DNA from 2 places in the Cupriavidus sp. 09_S30 genome. Region 2 is predicted to be linked to the other one. Evidence: predicted binding sites of a transcription regulator. Region 2 holds the regulator's gene; the other holds the start of a gene.
The links. The regulator HrcA, encoded in region 2, represses chaperone genes, less so after heat shock. The targets are predictions, from matches to a motif close to TTAGCACTCNNNNNNNNNGAGTGCTAA.
Positions count from the first base shown of each region.

Region 1 (5,777 bases), 960 kb from region 2:
GGCCACGCTGCTGCCGTTCATCTATGGCATGAGCGGACTGATCTACCTGGTGGCGGCGCTGGCGCTGGGAGGCGGCTTCCTGTCCTACTCGTGGCGGCTGTACTGCAATTACTCGGACGAACTCGCCCAGCGCACCTTCCGTTTCTCGATCCTCTACCTGTCGCTGCTGTTCGCCGTGCTGCTGGTGGATCACTATTTCAAGTTCGTGCTGCCGCTCTGATAGCACAGTGTCCAGACGCGACAATTTGTCGCGTCTGGACGCGTCCCCGCGCGAATGCGCGATACTCGCAGGTGTGAGGGACCGCTCCGGGAGGCGCATGACGCACCCGATTGCTCCGCAGCGGTCTGCCCCGATTCATCCGACCACACGCGCCATGTTCAAGCCTCGCCCCTTCCCGCTCCCCTCCCTGTTCGGCAATCTGCGCCGCCATGCCGTGCTCGCGCTGCTGGCGCTGATGCTGGCCGCTTGCGGCCAGTCCAGCCCTAAGTTCGACAACATCGACATCACGGGGGGCAGCGAATTCGGCAAGGACTTCAGCCTGGTCGATCACCACGGCAAGGTGCGCACGCTGGCGGACTTCAAGGGCAAGGCCGTGGTGATGTTCTTCGGCTACACCCACTGTCCCGATGTGTGCCCCACCACGATGGCCGAACTGAAGGCCGTGATGGAGTCCCTCGGCCCGGATGCCGATCGCGTGCAGGTGCTGTTCGTGACCGTCGACCCGGAGCGTGATACCCAGCAACTGCTGGCGCAGTACGTACCGGCCTTCGATCCCCGTTTCCTGGGCATGCGCCCGGCCGACCAGGCTGCGCTGCAGAAGGTCACCAAGGACTTCAAGGTCTATTACGCCAAGGTGCCGGGTACCTCGCCGAACAACTACACGATGGACCACTCGGCGGGCAGCTACGTGTTCGACCCGCAGGGGCGCTTGCGCTTGTTTATCCGCCACGGCCAGGGCCCCGCCCCGATCGCGCACGACCTCAAGCTGCTGCTGTCCTGACGCCGGCGCCGCGGCAGGGAAAAAGGACAGAGGAAAAAAGAAAGGGCCGGTCATCGACCGGCCCTTCGCACTCGTGGCGGCTGCCCGCGCTGGCGCGGGCGGGGATCAGGCGAATGCCTGCAGCGCGCCCTTCATCTTCTTCATCGCCGCTACTTCGATCTGGCGGATGCGCTCGGCGGACACGCCGAATTCGGCGGCCAGCTCATGCAGCGTCGCGCCGCCAGAGCCGTCGTCGTTCACCTGCAGCCAGCGGGCTTCGATGATGCGGCGGCTGCGCTCGTCGAGCTTGGCCAGCGCCTCTTCGAGTCCTTCCACCTGCAGGCGGTCATGGCGCTTGGCCTCCATCACGCGGGTAGGCTCGTTGTGGTTGTCGGCCAGGTAAGCGATCGGCGCGAACTCCTCTTCGCCATCGTCGACTTGCCCTTCCAGTGCGAGATCGCCACCCGACAGGCGGGTTTCCATCTCCATCACTTCCTCGGGCTTGACGTTGAGCTCGCGCGCAACCGCCTCGACCTGCTCCGGCGTGAAGGTGTTGTGGGCTTCCTGCTTATGGCTGCGCAGGTTGAAGAACAGCTTGCGCTGGGCCTTGGTGGTCGCCACCTTGACCATGCGCCAGTTCTTCAGCACGTACTCGTGGATCTCGGCCTTGATCCAGTGGATGGCGTAGGACACCAGGCGCACGCCCTGTTCGGGATCGAAGCGCTTGACCGCCTTCATCAGGCCGATATTGCCTTCCTGGATCAGGTCGGCGTGCGGCAGGCCGTAGCCCAGGTACTGGCGCGCTACGGACACGACCAGGCGCAGGTGAGACATCACCAGCCGGCGTGCGGCGGCGACGGAATCATGATCGCGCAATTCGCGCGCGAGATGCTGCTCCTCTTCCGGGGAGAGCATCGGGATACGGTGGACAGCCTGGATATAGCTGTCGAGATTGCCCAGGTTGCCAGGGACGGCCAGCGCAAGGCTCGCGCCGCGCTGCGGCATGGCGGGCAGGCGGGTGTTTTGGATCGGATCGGCAGACAGGACTGCGTTCACTAATGGGCTCCTTTCGCATCCGGCAGGCGGGCTGCCGGGGGTGCGGCTCCAGGAGGGACCGCACTGCATTGCAACAGATATTAGCACTCAAGCTGATTGGCTGCTAATTCGACGTGCAATGAGGGTAAATAGTTCCAGACGATTGAGTTTAAAAATTCGATAGCGATCTGGCTATGTGTTTAATCGTGCACCTCGCGCAAGGCGCGGCGCGCGCACGCCTAGCATTAGAGCAGGTCCGGGCCCTGCGGTTCTGTGCGCCAGGACAACATTCCGGGGCGGGCCGTCTACACTACGGAAGAGCCACTTCGCCGTCGTGCGCCCCCCCATTTCCCCAGGAGGATCTATGTCTGTGATCGAACACCTGCTCAATCCCCATGTGCGGGATCTGGGCGATTTCACCGTGCGCCGCGTGCTGCCGGCGGCGGCGGCCCAGACCGTCGGGCCCTTTATTTTCCTGGACCACATGGGCCCGGTGGCGATGCCGCCGGGCAAGGGCGCGGACGTGCGTCCGCACCCGCATATCGGGCTGGCCACGGTGACCTACCTGTTCGAGGGCGAATTTGTGCATCGCGACAGCCTGGGCAATGAGCAGGTGATACGCCCGGGTGACGTCAACTGGATGACAGCAGGCAGCGGCATCGTCCATTCCGAGCGCTCGCCGCAGTCTGAGCGGCAGGCCGGTCCGCACCTGCATGGCATCCAGACCTGGGTGGCGCTGCCCAAGGCGCATGAGAACGCGGAGCCGTCTTTCCACCACTTTTCCGCCGCCAGCCTGCCGCATCTGAAGCTGCCGGGCGTGCACATGACGGTGATCGCGGGGGACGCGTTCGGTACCGTGTCGCCGGTGCATGTGTTCAGCCGCACACTGTATGTGGCCGTCGACATGGAAGCCGGCGCGACGCTGGAGATCCCTCCGGAGCATGTGGAGCGTGGCGTCTATGCCGTGGACGGCGGCGTGGAGGTCGACGGCGAGCCGATCCCGGCCGAGCACCTGGCGACGCTGCTGCCGGATGAAACGGTCACGCTTTCGGCCATCGCGCCGGCGCGCGTGATGCTGCTGGGCGGCGATCCGCTCGACGGGCGGCGCTTCATCTACTGGAACTTCGTGGCGAGCAGCAAGGAGGCCATCGAGGCGGCCGCCCAGCGCTGGGAGGACAACCACTTCCCTGCGGTGCCCGGCGAGACCGAGCGCATTCCGCTGCCGGCGCGCCGGCCGTCCTGACACAGGGACCGGCCGCACGGCGGCACGGCAGCAGGGCCTCAGGGCAGGGTCAGAGCGGGCTGGCCCAATTGACGTGTGCGCCCTCGCGCAGGCAGGCGCCGATGGCCTCGACCTGGGCTGCGATCGGCGCCGGCACCGGCGTGGTGCCATCCAGCACGGCGCGGATCCAGTCCGCGGTCTGCTCCACGCTCGTACCCGCAGGCAGGTCCGGCACCTCGCCGATCGAGCCGGCGGCGGCTTCGACCAGCGTGCGCTGGTGCCCATCGTGCAGCCAATCGATGCGCCCGCCGCGGCGGGCGTCCGCCACCACCTCGCCTTCGGTGCCGCGCGCAAGCAGCACATTGGCCGGCTCCTGGGAGAAGAAATCGGTCAGCGTTTCGCGGTACTCCGGGTGGGTGTAGCTGTACAGGCGCAGCGCCTCGGCCGGGCTGTGCCCGCCCACCGGCTGCAGCAGCTTGACAACGGTGTGCGCTGAATTGCGCAGGCCGATCATGTCGCGCTTGTCCAGCAGCCGCGCCAGCGCCGGCGACAGCACGTCGATCGGCAGCACGGCGAGCGGCGCGCCCGGACCGCGCAGCCGCGCCGTTGCGTCCTGCGCGCTGGCGCACAGCGGCACGCCCAGCGCCTCGAACAGGGCGAGGCTGGTGATGCGGCCGGCGAATTGCCGGATGCCGTGCACCAGCACCGGCGTGCCGGCGCGTGCCAGCAGCATGGCCAGCAGCGGCACCAGGTTGGGCTGCTTGCGCGCGCCGTTGTAGCTGGGCACCACCACCACGGGCGTATCGGGCGGCGCGGCCAGCGGCGCGCAGTGCGCATGGGCGGCCTCCAGCATGCCGCCCAGTTCGTGGGGCGTCTCGCCCTTGATGCGGTAGGCCATCAGGATGGCACCCAACTCGATATCGGAGACTCTTCCGGCGAGCATGGCGTCGAACAGGGTACGGACGTCATCGCGCGGCAGCGCGCGGGCGCCCTGGGCGCCGCGCCCGATCTCCTTGATGTACTTCGCGGCGGGGAACGGCGTATCGGGGCTGGGGGGGCTGGCGGGGGTGGCAGGCTGGGTCATGATGCGGCGCAGGAGGAGGGTTTGCGCTTCATGATAGCGGAGCACGCGCCGCAGTGCGGCGTGAAAACGCCGCCAGGCAGGCCGGGCGGCGTTGTGTTGCTGGCAGGGCGGCGCGTGCAGCGCCCGCCCGCCTGCCGTGGGGGGATTACTCCCTCAGCGTGACCGTGCGGAAGTCCGGGTTGCCGGTGATTTCCGCCTCGGTGAACGGCATCTTCGTCCAGCGTTTGGCGGCGTATTCCTTCGTGTAGTCGCCGTTGTGCGCGGAGGCGGGGTCGTCGGAGAGCGAGAAGGTCAGGAAGGTATGGGTCTCGACCTTGCCGTCGGCGAAGCTGACGATCTGCATATAGCTGTTGCCGTTCGGATCGCCGTCCATGCTGTAGCCGCCCTGCTGGATGCGGTTCTCCGAGCATGCGATGGTGAAGTAGCCCGGGCCGCCGCAGCCGCCGAACAGCCGTACCTTCTGGCCTCCGCGCGTGGCGAACAAGGTGTCGCCGCGCGGCGCATCCGGCGCGAAGCCGCTTTGCTGCACCTTCAGCACGGCGGCGCCGAAGGCCTGCTGCAGGGCGGTTGGGTTGTCGGTCTTCAGGCCGCGGGGCGTGCGCATTGCATCGTTCGGGTCGAACTGCACGGTGTACAGCTTGCTGGCCGGCAGCAGGCTGACTCTTGCCCAGAACTCGTCCCAGATGTGGGCGCCACGGGCCTCGGTGTTGCCCGTGTTGTTCCAGGCGCGCAGCACCTCACAGGCCTGAGCGATGTCGACATTGCTCGCCGCGAAGGACTCATTGGTCAGCGGGTCGCTGCTGATCGAGATCTGCGGGGCCGTGCAGACTGCGGCGAGCGCATCGTCCTTGAAAAGCTCGGCCGTCAGCACGCGGCTGTTGAGCACCATCTGCTTGACGCTGTCGACCGACGCCTTGGCGGGGCCGTAGCCATCGGTGCCGTCGATGCGCTGCTGGGCCAGCAGGTGGCCCATGCGCGTGCGCATGCTGAGCGCGGCGCCACTCGCACCCGCCGGTCCGATGATGTCCGGGAAGCCGGTCAGCGGCGCCTTCGGATTGCTCATCCAGTAGCTGTCGTTCATGTTGGCGACGTAGTCGTCGCGCAGAAGGCTGGGCATGCGCGCCGGGCCGATCGCGCCCTTCTGCACGGAGTCCGCGTCGCTCTGCCAGTCGCAGGCGCTGCGCGAGCCATCGAGGACCGGCACGCGCGGCAGCGCCGACGCCAGCGCCGGTGCGACGGCGGCAGCGCAGGAGCGGAGCAGGTCGGGCGAGGCGTTGGGCATGGCGCCGATGTCGGCATACCAGGCCTGCTGGCTGCCGCGGCCGATGGCAACGGTGTTGACCCACGGAATCGCCGCTTCCTCGCGCTGGATGGCGATGAACTCGTCGAGCGACTTGGCACGGTTCCAGCGCAGCCAGTTGCGGAAGGTACGGAAGTTGTCGGCGTTGATGTCGCG
Region 1 is NZ_JBXOWI010000001.1:3,472,045-3,477,821, reverse strand. It holds gene AC1Z3O_RS16260 (heme o synthase) at 1-220, shown strand, start outside; gene AC1Z3O_RS16255 (SCO family protein) at 375-1,001, shown strand; gene rpoH (RNA polymerase sigma factor RpoH) at 1,107-1,985, opposite strand; gene AC1Z3O_RS16245 (pirin family protein) at 2,380-3,258, shown strand; gene ybiB (DNA-binding protein YbiB) at 3,308-4,321, opposite strand; gene AC1Z3O_RS16235 (penicillin acylase family protein) at 4,467-5,777, opposite strand, start outside.
Region 1: rpoH (RNA polymerase sigma factor RpoH) is a predicted target of HrcA. The motif match lies at 2,117-2,143, and genes of this name have one in related genera.

Region 2 (5,777 bases):
ATAAAGCACGGCCCGCGCAAAAGGCGGCCGTTGGGAGTCAATCGGCGAGTCTAACCCGCAACTGGTGGCGGGCAATCGATTTTCAAGAGTAAAACCAGCGGGGCACCGAAATACACCGTTACAAAGCGCCGTCCATTGCAAGCGCCGGCTTATTGCTATGCTGCACTGCACCCACTAAGATTACTCTAAACAAAGTGATAAAAATAACGGGGGGCGTGAATGCATCACCTACGGGTCCATGTCGAAGGATTCGCCATGCATAAGCTGCCTGTTATCGCGCTCTGCCTGATCGCCGTATTGTCGGCGATGACGACCTTCATCTGCCTGTCCGGCGCCCTGACCCCGCGCGATACGGAATACGGCAGCGGCAAGGCCATCTTCAAGCACTACATCATTCATTACCTGCGCTGATCCCCCACCGCAGGCACCCGTTCGCCCCGTTCAACTGCCGAGTCCATCCATGCGCCGCCGGTCGCGCTTGGTCGGCCGGCCATGCAGTTGCGCCGCCGGCTCGTTATGCAGCCTGCGGCGTTCCGCCTCGGCACGCCGCCGAGCCTGACTCTCTTCGGTTTCGGCATAAAGCGTCTGCGCCACCGGCGCCGATCCGCGCGCGGCTGCGATACCTTTCACCACCACTTCCCAGCGCTGGGCGTGCGCCTCCAGTACCACCGTGTCGCCGGGCCGGACTTCGCGCGAGTTCTTGCACGCCTGGCCGTTGACCTGCACCCGCCCGCGTTCGACCGCCTCGGCGGCGAGCGAGCGGGTTTTGAAGAAGCGCGCGCACCAAAGCCATTTGTCGATGCGCAGCCGGGCATCCGGCTCGAAGCTCACGTTCATGCCGCCGCTCCCCGGGTCTGGGCACGCGTGCGCAGCGCCTCCAGTTCGTGCGGATGCGGGGCGCGCAGTGGCCAGCCCTGCAGGTGCTGCAGGCCGATCTCGGCCATGCCGGTCAGCCAGGCCGGCGCATCGTTCAGGCAGGGAATGAAGTGGAAGGCATTGCCGCCCGCGACGCGAAATTCCGACTGCCCCTCCATGGCGATTTCCTCCAGCGTCTCGATACAGTCCGCCGGAAAACCCGGACAGAACACGTCGACCCGGCCCGCGCCCACCTTGCCCAGCTCGCGCAGCGTCGGCGCCGTATAGGGCTGCAGCCACTCCGCCCGGCCGAAGCGGGACTGGAAGGTGACCTGGTACTGCCCCGGCTGCAGTCCCAGCGCCTCGCCCAGCAGGCGGCCGGTCTTGAGACATTCACAGTGGTAGGGGTCGCCCAGTTCCAGCATGCGCCGCGGCAGTCCGTGGAAGGACAGGATCAGCTTGTCGCCGCGCGCGAAATCCGGCGTGCCGTGCTGGGCCCAGTAGGCGCCGACCTGCTGGTGCAGCGCGCCGATATAGGCCGGATGGTCGTGGAAATGCTTGACCAGGCGCAGCTCCGGCTGGTTGCGCCACTGCGCCAGCACGCGGAATACCTCGTCGAAGGCGGTCGCGGTGGTGCTGGCCGAGTACTGCGGATACATCGGCAGCACCAGCAGGCGCTCGGTACCCTGGCGCCGCAGCGCCTCCATCACCGAAGCGATCGACGGATTGCCGTAGCGCATCGCGCAGGCCACGGTCACCTCGTGCCCGTGCTGGTTCAGCAACAATTGCAGCCCGTGGGCCTGGCGCTCGCTGTGCACCAGCAGGGGCGAGCCGGTCATGTGCGCCTCGCGCAGCCAGATCGATTCGTATTTCATGGCCGAGGCGCGCGAACGCAGCGGCAGGATCGCGCCGTACAGGATCGGCAGCCAGGCCATGCGCGGGATTTCCACCACGCGCGGATCGGACAAGAACTCTTTGAGGTAGCGCCCCACCGCCTTGGGCGTGGGGGCATCCGGCGTGCCCAGGTTGATCAGCAGGATCGCGGTGCGCGGCGGCTGGCCGTGCTGGTAGGCCGGTTCTGGCGAAAATGTCATCTCATTTCCGGTATGGCGCGCCGGCGCGCGCCGTGTGCTGGCGGACGGGCCGCGGCAGCGCCGCGGGCCCGCGCGGGAAGGTCGTCAAGTGTGGCTGAGCGCGCTGGACAAGAGCCGCGCGGTGATGTCGACGATGGGAATCACGCGGTCATAGGCCATCCGGGTCGGGCCGATCACGCCCAGCGTGCCGACGATCTGGCCGTCGACCCCATAGGGCGCCGTGATCACCGCCATGTCCTCCAGCGGCACCAGCCGGCTCTCGCCGCCGATGAAGATCTGCACGCCCTCGGCATGGCTCGACACGTCGAGCAGCTGCAGCAGGCTGGTCTTGTGCTCGAACACGTCGAACAGCCGGCGCAGCTTGTCCATGCTGGAAGACAGGTCCTCCACTTCCAGCAGCTTGCGCTCGCCCGAGATGAAGACCTGCTCGTCCTCCTCGGCCATGGCGTCGCTGCCGGCCTCCACCGCCGCCTGCATCAGTTGCGACATATCCAGCCGCAGCGCCTGCAGCTCGCCACGGAGGTGGTCGCGCACGGCGTCGAAGCTCATGCCGGCGTAGTGGGAGTTGAAGAAGTTGGCGGCCTCGACCAGCTGGGCCGGCGTATAGGGCAGCTCGGTCTGGATGATGCGGTTCTGCACGTCGCCCTCGGGGGTGACGATGATCAGCAGGATGCGCTTGGCCGACAAGCGCATGAATTCCACCTGCCGGAAGGCCTGGGCACGGCGCGGCGTCATCACCACGCCGGCGAAATGCGACAGGTTGGACAGCGTGCGCGCCGCACTGGTCAGGATCCGCTGGGGCGCGAGCGGCTGGCCGCTGAGCTGGTCGTGGATCAGCTCGGCCAGCTCGCTCCGGTCCGGCGCGCCCTCGGGCGCGTTGGTGGTCAGGATGGAATCGACGAACAGACGATAGCCGCGCGGCGTCGGCACCCGGCCGGCCGAGGTGTGCGGACTGGAAATGAAGCCCATTTCCTCCAGATCGGACATCACATTGCGAATGGTCGCCGGTGACAGGTCCAGCCCCGAATACTTCGACAGGGTCCGCGAGCCGACCGGCTGCCCTTCGGCGATGTAGCGCTCGATCAGGGTCTTGAGCAGCGTTTTCGAACGTTCATCCATAATGCCCCGATTTTACGCAACTTTTACCCGATGGGGCGGACGGCGCAACAGGCCGCCGCAGTGGCGCCCCCGCCATGCTGACAACGGTCATGGCGGTATGGTCTAATCCGGGCATGTCCGCACACCCCAAGTCCGGCGCCGCCCGCGCCCCATTTCACACCGTCGCCCTGGTCGGCCGCTACTCCACGGCCGGCATCGAGGCGAGGCTCGAGGAACTGGCCTCCTGCATCCTGAAGAACGGCCAGGATGTGGTGTTCGAGCGCGATACCGCGCTCGCGACCGGGCTGACTGGCTACCCCGCCCTGGCGCCCGAGGAAATCGGCCGCCATGCCGATGTGGCCGTGGTGCTGGGCGGGGACGGCACCCTGCTGGGCATCGCCCGCCAGCTGGCCGGGCACGACGTGCCGCTGATCGGGGTCAACCACGGTCGTCTCGGTTTCATGACCGACATCCCCCTGGAAGACGTGCAGTCGGTGCTGCCGGACATGCTGGCCGGCCGGTTCGAGGCCGAGACCCGCATGCTGCTGGAGTCGCGCGTGGTGCGTGACGACGAGCAGATCTTCTCGGCGCTGGCCTTCAACGACGTGGTGGTCAACCGCTCCGGCATCTCGGGCATGGTCGAGCTGGCGGTCTCGGTGGACGGCTACTTTATGTACAACCAGCGTTCGGACGGCCTGATCGTGTCGACGCCGACCGGCTCGACCGCCTACGCGCTGTCGTCGGGCGGCCCGATCCTGCACCCCACGCTGTCCGGCCTGGTGCTGGTGCCGATCGCCCCGCACGCGCTGTCCAACCGGCCCATCGTGCTGCCGCACGATGCCGAGGTCACCATCGAAGTGGCCACGGCGCGCGACGCCAGCGTCAATTTCGACATGCAGTCGCTGACCTCCCTGCTGCCGGGAGACCGCATCGTCGTGCGCCGCTCGGACAAGACCATCAAGCTGCTGCACCCGGTGGGCTACAACTATTACGCCACGCTGCGCAAGAAGCTTCACTGGCACGAGTACCCGTCCGAAGACAACCGCCTCTGATCCGCCACCCAAGATGCTGCGCAGCCTGTCCATCCGCGACTTCGTCATCGTCGACACGCTCGACCTCGACTTTTCCGCCGGCTTCACCGTCTTCACCGGCGAGACCGGCGCCGGCAAGTCGATCCTGATCGACGCCCTGGCGCTGGTGCTGGGCGAGCGGGCCGACGCCGGCGTGGTGCGCGAGGGCGCCTCGCGCGCCAGCGTCAGCGCCACCTTCTCCACCCACTCCGCGCTGGATGCCTGGCTGGCTGAACGCGAACTGGCCGGCGACGGCGATGAACGCGGCAGCGTGCTGCTGCGCCGCACGGTGGATGCGGGCGGCCGCGGCAAGGCCTTTATCAACGGCGCGGCGGCCACGCTGGCGCAGCTGCGTGAGGTCGGCGACCTGCTGGTCGACATCCATGGCCAGCACGCCCACCAGCTGCTGCTGCGCCCGGACGCCCAGCGCCTGCTGCTCGACGCCCATGCCGGGCTGACGGCGCAGGCCGCGGCGGTGGCCGAGGCCTGGCGCACCTGGCGCGCCTGCGTGCGCCAGCGCGAAGCGGTCGAGCAGCAATCGCGCGAGATGCAGCTCGAACGCGAGCGCCTGGAATGGCAGGTCGGCGAGCTGGAGAAGCTCGCGCCCCAGCCGGGCGAATGGGACGAGATCCAGTCCGAATACAACCGCCTGTCGCACGCCGCCGGCCTGATCGATGGCGGCCGTGCCGCGCTAGACGCGCTGTCCGAGACCGACGGCTCGGTGCTGTCCGGCCTGAACGCCGTGGTGCAGCGGCTGCGCCAGCTGGCCGACATCGACCCGGCCTTGCGTGACGTGCTGGCGGCGCTGGAGCCGGCCCAGGTGCAGGCCGAGGAAGCCGCCCACTCTCTGAATCGCTACGTCGACCGCCTGGAGCTGGATCCCGAGCGGCTGCAGGCGGTGGAAGAGCGCATGCAGGCGCTGCACACCACCGCGCGCAAGTACCGCCTGCCGCCCGAGCAGCTGCCCGACGAACTGCTGGCGCGCCGGCAGCAGCTCGACGACCTGCAGGCCGCCCAGGACCTGAACAAGGTGACGGCGCGCGAGGCGGCCGCGCGCGCCGCCTACCTCACCATTGCGCGCCACCTGAGCGCGGCGCGCAAAGCCGCTGCCGAAGCGCTGTCGAGCGCCGTCACCGAGGCCATGCAGGGCCTGTCGATGGCCGGCGGCAGTTTCGCGGTGGCGCTGCACTCGCTCGAGGAAGGCCTCAGCCACGGCCTGGAACAGATCGAGTTCCTGGTCGCCGGCCATGCCGGCGTCAGCCCGCGTGCGCTCGCCAAGGTGGCCTCGGGCGGCGAGCTGGCCCGCATCAGCCTGGCCATCTCCGTCATCACCAGTGAAGCCGCGCCGACCCCGACGCTGATCTTCGACGAAGTCGATGCCGGCATCGGCGGCGCGGTCGCCGAAGTGGTGGGCCGCCGCCTGCAGGAGCTGGGGCGCAGCCGCCAGGTCCTGTGCGTGACCCACCTGCCCCAGGTCGCCGCCCAGGCCGGCAGCCATCTGCTGGTCAGCAAGGAAACCGTGGCCGGCGCCGACGGCGCGGTGACACGCTCGCGTATCCGCGTGCTGGACGCGGCCGGCCGCGTCGTGGAAACCGCCCGCATGCTGGGCGGCGCCACCGTGACGGCCACCACGCTGCAGCATGCCGAAGAGATGCTGGCC
Region 2 is NZ_JBXOWI010000001.1:2,507,902-2,513,678, forward strand. It holds gene AC1Z3O_RS11780 (hypothetical protein) at 256-411, shown strand; gene AC1Z3O_RS11785 (RNA-binding S4 domain-containing protein) at 442-837, opposite strand; gene hemH (ferrochelatase) at 834-1,949, opposite strand; gene hrcA (heat-inducible transcriptional repressor HrcA) at 2,034-3,068, opposite strand; gene AC1Z3O_RS11800 (NAD kinase) at 3,158-4,099, shown strand; gene recN (DNA repair protein RecN) at 4,113-5,777, shown strand, end outside.